DNA from 4 places in the Congregibacter sp. genome. Region 4 is predicted to be linked to each of the others. Evidence: predicted binding sites of a transcription regulator. Region 4 holds the regulator's gene; each other region holds the start of a gene.

Region 1 (3,112 bases), on a different contig from region 4:
TTGTAGATTGCTCTTTGGAGGCGGCGGAAGAGCGCGATCCCAAAGGTTTGTACAAGAAGGCGCGAGCGGGAGAAATTAAAAACTTCACAGGGATTGATGACCCCTACGAGGCGCCACCTTCCGCAGAGATTCATTTGCGCTCCGATCAACAAACTCTTGACGAAGAAGTCGCGGAAATTCTGCGTGAGTTAAGCGCTCGCGGTATTGTTACCGCCTGAAACGCCGAACAGGCCGCCGTAGCTATCGCCGCTCAAAAAGGACATAAAAAATGATCAAACCTCATGGTTCAGCCGAACTGCGTCCACTCTATGTTTACGACGATGCCGCGCGAGCGGCGCTGGTCAGCGAGGCCGAGTCGCTACCTTCTCTGCTACTGAATTCCGCGGCGGCCGCGAATGCCGTAATGTTAGGTGCAGGCTATTTTAATCCGCTGCCAGGCTATATGACTCTGGGCGACGCTCTATCCGTGGCAGAGAATCTGATCACAGAGGATGGGCTGTTCTGGCCCGTGCCGATCCTTAATGTAACCGATGATCCGAGTGTCCAAGCGGGTATGCGGATCGCTCTGCGAGACCCTAACGTAGAGGGTAATCCCGTGCTGGCCGTCATGGATGTGAGCGCCGTAGAAGAAGCTAGCGATGCCCAGCTTGAGCAGATTGCGAGCAAAGTTTTCCGAACGCTGGATCCACAGCACCCGGGCGTGGCTACCTTTCTGGGCCTGGGTAAGCGTGTAGTTTCAGGTCCCATTCAGGTGCTCAACTACTCCTACTTTGCCAGTGAGTTTCCCGACACGTTTCGAACGGCCGTTGATATTCGTGCGGAGATCGTGGAGCGTGGCTGGGAGAAGGTGGTGGCGTTCCAGACGCGTAACCCCATGCACCGGGCGCACGAGGAACTATGTCGCATGGCGATGGAGGATCTGGGCGCTGACGGCATTCTGATCCACATGTTGCTTGGCAAACTTAAGCCCGGCGATATTCCTGCTGAGGTGAGAGATGCCTCTATCCGAAAGATGGTCGAGGTCTACTTTCCGCCAAACACAGTGATGGTGACCGGCTATGGCTTCGACATGCTCTATGCGGGCCCCCGGGAGGCCGTGCTGCATGCGGTTTTCCGTCAGAACTGCGGCTGTACGCATCTCATTGTGGGCCGCGACCATGCGGGCGTGGGCGATTACTACGGCGGCTTTGACGCGCAGACGGTGTTCGATGAAGAGGTCCCCGAGGGCGCCCTTGAAATTGACATCTATCGCGCAGATCACACCGCTTACAGCCGCAAGCTGGACAAGGTGGTCATGATGCGCGATGCGCCGGACCATAGTAAGGAGGATTTCGTGCTCTTGTCCGGCACCGCAGTGCGGGAAATGCTGGGCGAGGGCATTGCGCCGCCGCCGGAGTTTTCACGCCCTGAAGTTGCAAAAATTCTAATGGACTACTACCACAGCCAGCAGTAGAAGACGCTGCGCAATGCTGGTGAGGTTGTCATATTAGTGTCACAATTTTGCCATTCAATGGCCGCTCCTTGAGAGAGGGTCATTGAGTTCATACGACTGGTAAAGCTGGGGGCAGCGGTGACAGCGCTTTGGCAGACACGGTTGGCGAGCTTCGCATCCCAGATCAGCAGCGGGGTTGCGAATGCGTTCCGCTATTTCTCCCAGCCGGCAAGATTTCTTCGATTACAGCAAAGCCTTGTTGTGCTCCTGATTCTCTGGATAGCACTCTCACTTTGGATGGGATTATGGAGTTTTTTTCCGGAGGCGCCGCCACTCCCGCAAGCAACGGTTATTAACCCGGTATCCAGCGGTCCAGCATCCAAGGCCCGCGCCACCGTCGATATTGATGCTCTGGTAGCCGTGCGACTCTTTGGAGAGCCCGGCTCGGTGGTGAGTGCTGAAACCCTCGCCGCCGCCACGGGACGGGCGCCGGCCATGAGCGAATCAGAGGCCAGTGTTGCGCTTGCCGGTATTGAGGATGGAGCTCCAGACACCCGGCTTCCGCTGTTGCTCAGGGGAGTGTTGGCGGCATCAGAGGCGGGTCTGGGACAGGCTGTGATCGAACACAGGAAGCTCCAGGACCTTTATCAGGTGGGTGACGAATTACCCCTTAGTGGTGAAGTAGTTCTGGCAAAAGTGTTGTCCAAACTTGTAGTACTGGATAACGGCGGCCGCTATGAGGTCCTCCGTCTGTTCGAAGACAGTGACTTAGTCGCTTCAGTTCCTGAGCCGTCAAGAGATGCCCCCGTTGAGGTGGCGTCGCCTGAGACAGAACTGTCCGCCCGTGACGTAAGAGCAGAAGCAGGGGCCTCGGAAATTGCATCGGAATATCGGGAACGACTGTATCGTGACCCCCAGTCGCTCGCAGAGGTAGTACGCGTGGTTGCGGTGCGCGATGGTGACCAGCTTCAGGGCTATCGCATTAGTCCGGGCAAGGCAGCAAGGGAGTTTTCAGCTTTGGGCTTTGAGTCCGGTGATTTGGTCACAGGAGTCAATGGCATGCCCCTAACGGATCCAGCGAATACCGTGAGGCTTTATCAGGCAATGCGCTCCGCCAGCGAAGCAACTTTTGACATACAACGTAAGGGAGAAGCCGTGACGCTTAACGTCAGTCTTGGAGCATCCGCCGGGGGCGACGACTCGTGATCTTGTCATCGTTTTCAAGACCGCTAGGTTTTTTGCGTGCTGCGCTCTTAGTTCCGCTTTTTCTCGCCGTGACCACACTTCCCGTGAAAGCACAGGATTTTACGGTCAATCTCAAAGAGACTGACATTCAAGAGCTTATCAAGTTCGTATCCGAAGCCACTAACACAACGATCGTTGTTGACCCATCGGTGAAAGGCAAGGTGAAGGTTGTGTCTTCCCGGCCCGTCAATGCCAGCGAACTGTATGACCTCTTTCTCGCCATCCTTGATGTGCATGGCTATACCGCTGTGCGCTCCGGGGGAGTGGTGCGGGTTATTCAAAACAAGGATGCACGTTCGGCACCGGTACCCGTTGCCGACGCGGCGGGCGCTACGGGAATGGTGAACGATGAATACGTAACTCAGGTTATCCGGCTGAATAATATCTCTGCAGCAAAGCTAATCCCGGTACTGCGACCCCTGGTGCCTCAACAGG
Region 2 (3,112 bases), on a different contig from region 4:
CGGGCGTGGCCAGCGACAGCAGGCTGATACCAATACCGTAAACGATAGCTAGCGCGTAATAGCTCCTCTCCGGCGCCAAAATACCGAAGAAAAAACGAAACAAGGACGAGAGTGAACTCTCCTCTGCACGGTGTTTGTCGACCATAGTCCGAGGGGCCAATAATACGATTTGGGTATTATACGTAAACCCGAGCATTTTAGTTGGGTATTTGGCGGGGATCCCGAATACCCCGTCGATCGCCGTTTTGTATCGGGCCGGATAACCCCTTTACCCGGGACTCAAGACTCTATGCTCACCCGCTCCCACAAACGGTCACTGAGAGCCTGCTGAGATGTCTTTTGCAAATCTCCCTGAGACAGCCACTGCACTATCTCACCGGCCACATCGGGATAGCGAATTGGAGGAATCGTCGCGCTGGAGTGCAGCCACCTGCGAACCTGATCCAGCGCCAGAGTTTCTAGCACGCTGCCATAACCGAGCTGGCGTAGGGCGAGGGCATTAGAGGACTGCTCCATTTGGCGACTCAGGGGTTTCACGAGCAACCGTTTGCCCAGGGCTAAACACTCGCTGGATAACTCAAAACCTGCATTACATATCACCGCCGCACAGCTGGATAAATCTGACTGAAAACCCTTTAAGGACGTCGGTAAGATATGCAGGTTTGCCCGTCGCGCAGCCGTATTATCCGGCGCATAGATGTAAAAATCGTACTCAGGAATCTGTGCAAGTAAAGCTTGGACATCCAGCTGATTTTCAAAGGGCAGATAGACAACGACCTTTCGGGCATCGCTCGACGTGACTTCATGATCAACATTAACGATAGGCGGGAGAATCGGCGCCTTAAAGCTATCCCAGTGCATCCCGAGGCGCACACTGCCCGGTGCAAACACTCTCATAACAAAGCGCGAGCGAAGGTCGTTACCCGCGACAGGCACCGGATAATCGAATGCTGGCTGATGCCCCATGCTCACCACGGTTTTGCCTCGCAACCACCCTGCCCAGGCAGTGATGGGCTCAAAGTCGGTCAGCACCAGATCGTAGTCGCTAAGATCAAGGGTCCATACATCGCGCAGGAGGCGCCAATAGTTGTTGCCAAACACGGTCTTTAGATAGGAGAGGCTGCCGTTCGAGCTGGCAAAGGTGAGCCCGTCGCACACTCGAAAAGACCCAAAAACCTGCATATCAAAAAAGCGGTCTGCCGGTCGGCCACTAAAAAAGTAGTCCACGTCCAGATTCTTTGCCGCAAATGCACGCGCCATGGCCCGGGCGCGACTGAGGTGGCCATTCCCCGTGCCCTGGACGCCATACAATATTTTCATTGCGTTTGTTGTGGTGCTACAGAAGCCATTGCGCGGTCACCAGCGCAATAGACGATCCGAGGAGCGCGCCGACCACCGTGTCGGTGGGAAAGTGAACGCCGAGATACACGCGAGACGTGGCGACGGCAGAGCTCCAAAAGTACAGAGGCAGCATCCAAACGCCAAAGTGCAGCACTAATAAGGTAACAAACAAAAATGCTGCACAGGTGTGACCGGAGGGAAAGCTAAACTCGTCAGAAGCAATAATGTGACTCTGGAAGTTGGGCATGGCGGCCGCAGGTCGACGACGCTTCAGGCTGTTTTTCAACGACCAGTACAGCGAACGCTCAACCCCGAATGCCACCAGCAAATACGTCACAAACTGATCGCCACTCTCCAGAAACAGACCCAACGCGCAGCCTACGATGACATACAAGTGACCATCGGCACTGCGAGAAATAGGTTTGCGATAGCGAGCAGCCCAGCTTTGGGACTGCTGCGAGAGCAACAGCGATCGCTGATCGAAGTCCTGAATAGTTTCGAGTACGCTCATAGTGCGAACTCTAGGCTTCGCTTATGACGTTCCGGTGACGCGCAATGCCTGTTCTATGAATTTTTTATGACAGCCGGAGCGACGCAAATCGCCGTTCTAATTCAGTCAACAGCAACGCAGCCAAGGTCCTCGGCACGCTCCACAGGGCCAGAGAACCCGGATTTCACATGGGCAACATTCGCTTCCAGGCTCGCTAGGGATCGCCCCATAAAGTGGCTCAATAGCACTTGTTTAGCTTTTGCTGCGCGGGCTATTTCTCCAAGCCTTGACGGCGTTGCATGTAGGGCGCGAGCAGCCTGCCCCGCTCCCTCGGGTATCGGCATATGTAAGGTCAGCAAGTCCGCGCCTGCAGCGAATTCAACAAACGCGCGGCTTGTACCGTCTTGATCACCAGCAAAGACCAAAGCTCGATCATGGACTTCGATGCGATAGGCCACTGCAGGCACGGGACCGTGCGAAACGGCCATGGCATAGACCGCCACTTTGCTTTGTGCTTCATCAATCGCAATACGCTGTGGCCCCTCAGTCTGAGCAGGGACCGTGCTGAGTCTCAATAGCGGCCTAGCATCTCCCGCTTCGAGATAGTCACCCAGATATCCATAAGCCCCAGAGCCCGATTTCAGTAGACTGGTCATGTACTCATCCAGCGAAGGAAAGTACACCTTGCTGTTGCCCCCGGAAGAGGGCCCTGCGACGGTCAATGCGCGTTCGCGGTTGGCAAAGTAGCCTGACTTCAATAACGCGGGGAGCCCCGCCGAATGATCCGCGTGAAAGTGCGACAACAAGATTGCATCCAGATCACCAAAGGACGCGCCTGACTCCGCAAAACGCAAAACCGCACCGCCACCAATATCCACAAGCACCCTTGCACGACCATCTACCCAGACGAGATAGGCGCTGGAGGCACGGGCATCATCCGCGATGGGTCCGCCGGAACCGAGTACCTGCACTGCGACCCCCGACTCGGATGGACAGACTTGCGCTGACAAATCGGCGCCGACCGCAAAAGGGGATAGCCCGAGCAGCATACAAACGATAAGCTTTATTCTTTGCGACGCCTTCATCAAATCACCCGGCCGGATTTAAAAGCATGAGCATACTTTACCGCAGCGCCTTCGGACTCGCTCAAGACATCAAAGCAGGAAAGCTCTCCGCTGTTACGGTGCTCGAGTTTTATCTTGATCGAATAGAGCGATTCAACGCGCAGATCAACGCCATAGTGGCTTTTGATACTGATCGAGCTCTAACCCGCGCCGTCGC
Region 3 (3,112 bases), on a different contig from region 4:
ACTGCATGCCATAAAAATAGGCCAGAGACATAGCTACCGAATCTGCACTCACGCGCAGATCCCAGTCTCGCAACACATCAATCGCCGCCGCCAATTCGGAATAGTCCTCTCCCTCGGCGTCAAAGGCAGCAACAAGACCGGGAATCAGCTCTTCAAAACCCGGTAGATAACTGTCGTAAGCAATCTCCAGGAGTCCGTCCAGCGTAAGATCGGAAACATCCTTCAATACCCTCTGAGCATGTATGCCGCGAAAGTTCTCTGCATCAGGCGCCATATACACCGGATAGTCCTCCTGAGCAGGACTGTATTCCCCCGCCGCCGTAAAGGGTGTGGAGTTGCAGTTTTGCAGCCATCCGTTAGCGGGATTGGTCAGCGTCACAATCTCATCCACCGTATGCAGGCCAAGCCAGTCAGTGGCGGGATTACTCCCATCGACGGGCTTTGAGAAATCAAAACGGGGATCGCGTCGGGGAACAAAATTGCCGTGGTAGTAGGCGATGTTTCCTGAGGAATCTGCATAAACCGTGTTGTTTGAAGAGTTGGTACGCAGGTCCATCATGTCATTGAAGCCTTCGAGATCGGCCTTCTTACTGCGCACATAGGACTGTTCCAGCGCAGTAACCGGATCCCAGTTGATGCGCGTTGCGACCCACTTTCCGTCGAGCATATGGGTAATGGGGCCATGATGGGTTCGATAAAGAGGAAAACTGCGCTCGCCCATCGCGTCACCATCTTTGTAGCGAAGGGTCACTTGTGAGACTTCGACAGGTCGCAACTCTTCTCCGTAGCGATACATCAAGCTGCCATCTGCGCCCTCAACGATCTCTTCGACAAACTCGTCCATAAAATCGACGCCGGTAGACGTGTGCATCCAACCGGTGTTTTCGTTGAACCCCTGGTAAACAAAAAATTGTCCCCAGGTTACGGCGCCATAAGCGTTGAGCCCCTCTTCGCTCACCACATGTACTTCACCCCGAAAATATAACGATGTATGGGGATTGATGAGCAGCATCGCGTTGCCAGAACGGGTTCGCTCGCCGGCTATAGCAAAACCATTGGATCCCAGATGTTGCTCGTAGCCCAGCTTAGGATCTCTAGCGCTCTCCATCGCCGCCAAGTCAACGGACCGGCCCTCGCCGTAAAAAGCCCGAATACCGTCCAAGGGAATCTGTTCGATATCGCCGCCAATCGATCCCTCAAAAAAGAACATTGGCATCCAGGGTTCAAAGCGCGTCAGCACCTTGGGCGTCACGTCGGGATGAGTCGCTAAATAATAGTTAAGTCCGTCGGCAAAGGCATTGCATAACTGCTGAAGCCACGGCGGCGCCTGAGCGTAAGCCTCCTTTGCTTCGTCGGTGGACATGTATAAGCGTGCACGAAGATCACTAAAAAGCGCGGACTCTCCCTCGGCCTCCGCGAGTCGCCCGATGGCCCAGTAGTAGTTGCGCTCCACGCGGGGGAAGTCATCCTCTGCCTGAGCGTACAAAAGTCCAAACACCGCATCGGCGTCGGTTTTTGCGTAAATATGTGGAACGCCAAAGTCATCTCGAATGATTTCAACTGCTTTGGCGCGCTCGCTAAGCCGCGCGAACTCCGGGTCCACAGTGGTCCCGTTATCTGGAGTGCAGGCGGTAGCGAACACCACCAGGCACAGAGCAATGGAGCATCTAAGCGCTGCAGAAATCTTCATAGACTTACTCATTATTCAGCCGAATCTAAAGAACGCCACGTTATCACCGAAGCGTCACAAAAACGTCATCGTTTGGAAGCATTAGCTTCATCAATCTGTCATGCAACTGCCACACGCTTACCCTCTTAAATCCTGCCCGAGACGGGTCGCATTGAAGGGAGTCAACGCATGTCATACAAACGCTTTCTATTAAGTTTAGCTCTTATAGGACCATTAACACTCGCCGGCTGTGAGGGCGACGATGGTGACGACGGCGCCGATGGTGCTGTCGGCGCCCAGGGCCCCGCAGGACCCGCCGGCCCTCAGGGACCCGCAGGCGATCCCGGCACCAATGGCTCCGGCGGCTCCGCGAGCACCATCGCGCTCAGCCTTTTGGGTCGTTATGAGACCGGGGAGTTCGACGAATCTGCTGCGGAGATCGTTGATTATGATCCCGCCACTGAGCAAGCGTTTGTGGTCAATGCTAACTCCGGACAGATTGATGTAATCGACATTAGCTCGCCCTCAACGCCTAGCCTTGCTACCTCTCTGGACGTAGCTGCAGATGTTGCCGGCGCCATTGCAGATCTGGCCGATGCTTCAGCATTAGGAGCTGCAAACAGTGTGGCTGTCTCGGGCGGTGCACTCGCGGTTGCGATAGAAGCAGATACTAAGCAGGACAATGGTTACATTGCTTTCTACCAAACGGACGGTACCTTCCTGTCAGCGGTAGAGGTTGGCGCACTCCCGGATATGGTGACTTTTACCCCCGATGGCAATAGCGTGCTGGTAGCCAACGAAGGCGAGCCCAACGGCGACTACAGTGTCGACCCCGAAGGTAGCGTCAGCCTTATCGATGTGTCTGGCGGCGTATCCAGCGTCATGCAGGCAAACGTCACGATGCTGGACTTCACCGCGTTCAACAGCGGCGGCACAAAGTCTCTGGGTAGCGGTGTGAGAGTTTCAGCAAAAGCCGGGAGCGTCGCGCAAGATCTTGAGCCGGAGTACGTCACCGTATCCTCCGACAGCAGCACTGCCTGGGTTGCCCTGCAGGAGAACAACGCCGTGGCGGTTGTTGATATCGCTGGCGCCGAGATTTCGGCGGTGCTGGGGTTGGGCTACAAAGATCACGGCCTCATCGGTAACGAGTTGGATGCGAGCAACCGGGATGGCGGTGCCAATCTTCAGAGCTGGCCTCTGCGCGGTCTGTTCATGCCTGACACGATCACCAGCTATGACTACGCCGGAACCACCTATCTGGTAACTGCCAACGAAGGCGACGCGCGAGAATATCTCACGGATGCGAGCGATGAAGCGGACTGCACGGCGCAGGGCGGCTTTGATTTTGACGATGGTGATTGCTTTCACTACCTCGACGAAATCCGTGCGGGAGACTTTCTGGATGTCGGTGCCACCGTTGACCTTGCCAACCTCAGCCGCTTT
Region 4 (3,112 bases):
CCGCTGTGGGTTGATATCCATACTTGCTGGTAAATGCACTAATCTCGTCCGGAGACATGGGGCGACTCATAGGACCGATATTCGCCGTCCCCTGGATTAATGCCGTAGGCGCCGCTCCAGAGCCTATCGCGCGCACATGCATCGAAACTCCAGGATGCCTGGCAGTAACCATTTCAGCCCAGAGTGAGGTCAGGGAACCCATGGTGTCAGAGCCTGTGCTGACGAGCTTGCCGACCAGAGGCTCTGCAGCCAAAGCGCCGCGACTCCACGACAAAAGAAGGAACGCCAGACAGGCCGCCGCAAAGGAACCGGGTTTCACAGTTGAGGAAAATGTAACGAGAATCGGCTCCCGCGCCCGAGTTCACTGTCAATCGTTAACTCAGCACCATGAGACGCGGCCACGTGTTTCACTATCGCAAGCCCCAATCCGGTACCTCCCGTTCGGGCATTACGACTCTCATCGACTCGATAAAAACGCTCTGTCACGCGAGCAATGTGCTGCTCTTCGATACCCACGCCGGAATCCACAACGCTCAACACCAATGCATCGCCTTCTCGCTCCCAACGCACCACGACCGGCTCCTGATCATCACTGTACTTCAGCGCGTTGATCACAAGATTCGACACCGCACTGCGAAGTTCCCGGTAGTTGCCAAGCACTGTTTCCTCACTCTGGACTTCGACCACTACCAATCTGTCCGGATGACTTGAGTCGAGCTCTTCGCGCAATTCTTCAAGCATTGCCACCATATTCACTGCACTGGTTTCACGATCTTCGCTAACGGTTTCGATGCGACTCAGCCACAGCAGGTCTGTGAGCAGATTTTCCATACGTTGGACCTGCATGTCCATTTGCCCCGCCGCTTTGCGAAACCTTGGGTCGTCAAAGAGCTCGCTGGACTCCAGGGTCTCCAGATATCCCTTAAAAACAGTAAGCGGCGTGCGTAGTTCGTGAGACACGTTGCCTACGAAATCCCGGCGCATTTGTTCCATTTGCACCACCCGGGTGACATCACGAAAGAACAGTAGAAAGTCCCCACCGGCAAACGTAGTGATCTCAATCTGAATGATTTGCCGAACATTAGTGGCATTTGGTATTTGTAGAGGCTGCTGGAAATCGCCCTTCAAGAAGTACTCGTGAAATGCGGGCCAGCGTAAGAGATTGAGTACTGGCTGACCTCGATCCCGTGGGTACTGTAGCCCCAGCAGCCTTTCCGCTGCATTGTTAGACCACTCGATGACTCCGCTCTGCGTAAGGATCAAAACTCCATCACGCATTGAGGCAAAGGAGCTTCGGAGGTAGTCCACGGTAGATTGAAGCCGACCCCGAGCATCACGGTTTTCACGCTGCAGGCCGTAGATTGTGTCGTAAACCAGTCCCCAGATACCCGCGCTCTCAGGGGGCGCCTGCTCGGGATCCTCGAGCCAGCGACGCATGAGCCACAGCTGCCAGAGCCAGATACCCGTCAGTACAGAAAGCCCGATACACAGCATCTCGAGGGTATAGCCCGTACCCCAGCCGAGTGCGCCCGAGGCAACAAGTACCAGTAGCAGCTTACGAAGTTCAGCACGCCAGCTGCCCGCTAGACTCAATCCGACGGTGCTCCCCGAGAAGAAAAGCGGTAACCGGTACCCCTTACAGTCTGAATCAAACCGCTGTAGTCCTTGTTATCCACCTGCAGTGCTTTTCGCAGCCTGCGGATATGCACATCAACGGTTCGCTCTTCGACGTAGACATTCGCGCCCCATACCTGGTCAAGCATCTGGTTGCGACTGTAAGCCCGCTCCGGATGAGACATAAAAAACTGCAGGAGGTTAAATTCCGTGGGGCCCATGTCCAGCGGTTCATCGGCCAGAAATACGCGGCGACTTTTACCATCAAGCACCAGTTCTGACACCTGCATACGATCCGTGCTTTCACCGACGCCGGAGCGACGGAGCAAGGCCTTGATCCGCGCGATCAATTCTCTGGGAGCAAAGGGCTTTGTGATGTAATCGTCTGCGCCTACTTCAAGCCCCTGAATCACATTGTCTTCGGCCGTCTTGGCCGTCAGCATAATCACAGGGATCTCCTGTGTGGTGTCGTCACGCTTCAAGCGCCTGAGAAGCTCAATGCCGCTACCGCCGGGCAACATCCAGTCAAGAAGCACGATATCCGGTCGCTGATCGACAACGATCGCATGCGCGTCCTGTATGTTGTCCGCTTCCAAACATCGATAGTCGACTATCTCTAGCGCCATTCGCAGCATATCTCGAATGGCAAACTCATCATCAACCACCAAAACGGTACGTTCGCTCATGCCCATTCTCCCGCTGGACCACTAAAGCGGTGAATCTTGCAATCTCCGTGTGACACAAAGATGACAATCGAAGAGCAATCTGACACATAAATGTCACAGTTAAAACCAGTCAAACCAGCCCCTCCCTTGTTCAAGGCGAGCCCGGCAGCCATTTAACTGCCCTGCGTAGCTTGCGGAGCGCGCCGAAACTTTCCGCGCCACACCCAAAAGCCAGTCCTTGGACCGATAGGTACCCCGCTCATAACCGCCATGCCCATCGTGATAGGCAAGATAGAGGGAATAGGCGTCGTTCTTCTGAATGCCGTTGCGCCGAAAGGACTGATGGTTGTACCAGCCGACAAAATCAATGGCGTCGCCAAAGTCGTCCCGGTCCGCACCATAACGACCCGCAGAACGTTGGTAGGACTCCCAGGTGGACTCCAGTGCCTGACTGTAGCCATAGGAGTCCGACGGACGTGGTCCGGGGATTACTCCGAGGATTTTCTTGCGCGGCGGCTTGGCATTAGCCACAAAGCGCGACTCCTGATGGATAATGGCCATCATTACAGGGATGGAGCTTCCCCAGGCTTTCTCAGCCTTTCGCGCGTCTTCATACCAACCCTTTTTGTCATCAAATATATTGCAAATATTGTCGAGGTCTCTGGGAGGAGACGTTGCACATCCGCCGAATAGCACGGCAAGTGCGGCCGATATCAACAGGGCCACCCCCGGGCGCAGGAGGCTCATGTTGTCGCCGCCATCCGTGAGAGGAACTCGGCTTCATCCACGATCTCGACACCCAGGGATTCTGCCTTAGCCAACTTACTCCCTGC

Evidence for each region. The regulator PhoB, encoded in region 4, activates phosphate uptake and scavenging genes when phosphate is short. The targets are predictions, from matches to a motif close to TGTCATAAANNTGTAACA.
Region 1: a site for PhoB is predicted at 1,480-1,497, ahead of gspC (type II secretion system protein GspC). Genes of this name have one in related genera too.
Region 2: a site for PhoB is predicted at 1,907-1,924, ahead of ACTG39_RS12945 (phosphatase PAP2 family protein). Genes of this name have one in related genera too.
Region 3: a site for PhoB is predicted at 1,787-1,804, ahead of ACTG39_RS01710 (choice-of-anchor I family protein). Genes of this name have one in related genera too.

Annotation. Positions count from the first base shown of each region.
Region 1 covers NZ_CBFIIF010000003.1:135,551-138,662, reverse strand. The annotation lists gene cysC (adenylyl-sulfate kinase) at 1-218, shown strand, start outside; gene sat (sulfate adenylyltransferase) at 269-1,453, shown strand; gene gspC (type II secretion system protein GspC) at 1,694-2,638, shown strand; gene gspD (type II secretion system secretin GspD) at 2,722-3,112, shown strand, end outside.
Region 2 covers NZ_CBFIIF010000041.1:9,633-12,744, forward strand. The annotation lists gene ACTG39_RS12935 (ABC transporter transmembrane domain-containing protein) at 1-145, opposite strand, end outside; gene ACTG39_RS12940 (MJ1255/VC2487 family glycosyltransferase) at 280-1,320, opposite strand; gene ACTG39_RS12945 (phosphatase PAP2 family protein) at 1,337-1,852, opposite strand; gene ACTG39_RS12950 (MBL fold metallo-hydrolase) at 1,954-2,880, opposite strand; gene ACTG39_RS12955 (amidase) at 2,943-3,112, shown strand, end outside.
Region 3 covers NZ_CBFIIF010000002.1:125,989-129,100, forward strand. The annotation lists gene ACTG39_RS01705 (acylase) at 1-1,690, opposite strand, end outside; gene ACTG39_RS01710 (choice-of-anchor I family protein) at 1,859-3,112, shown strand, end outside.
Region 4 covers NZ_CBFIIF010000011.1:45,350-48,461, reverse strand. The annotation lists gene ACTG39_RS06735 (substrate-binding domain-containing protein) at 1-319, opposite strand, end outside; gene phoR (phosphate regulon sensor histidine kinase PhoR) at 316-1,593, opposite strand; gene phoB (phosphate regulon transcriptional regulator PhoB) at 1,590-2,300, opposite strand; gene ACTG39_RS06720 (transglycosylase SLT domain-containing protein) at 2,400-3,026, opposite strand; gene ligA (NAD-dependent DNA ligase LigA) at 3,023-3,112, opposite strand, start outside.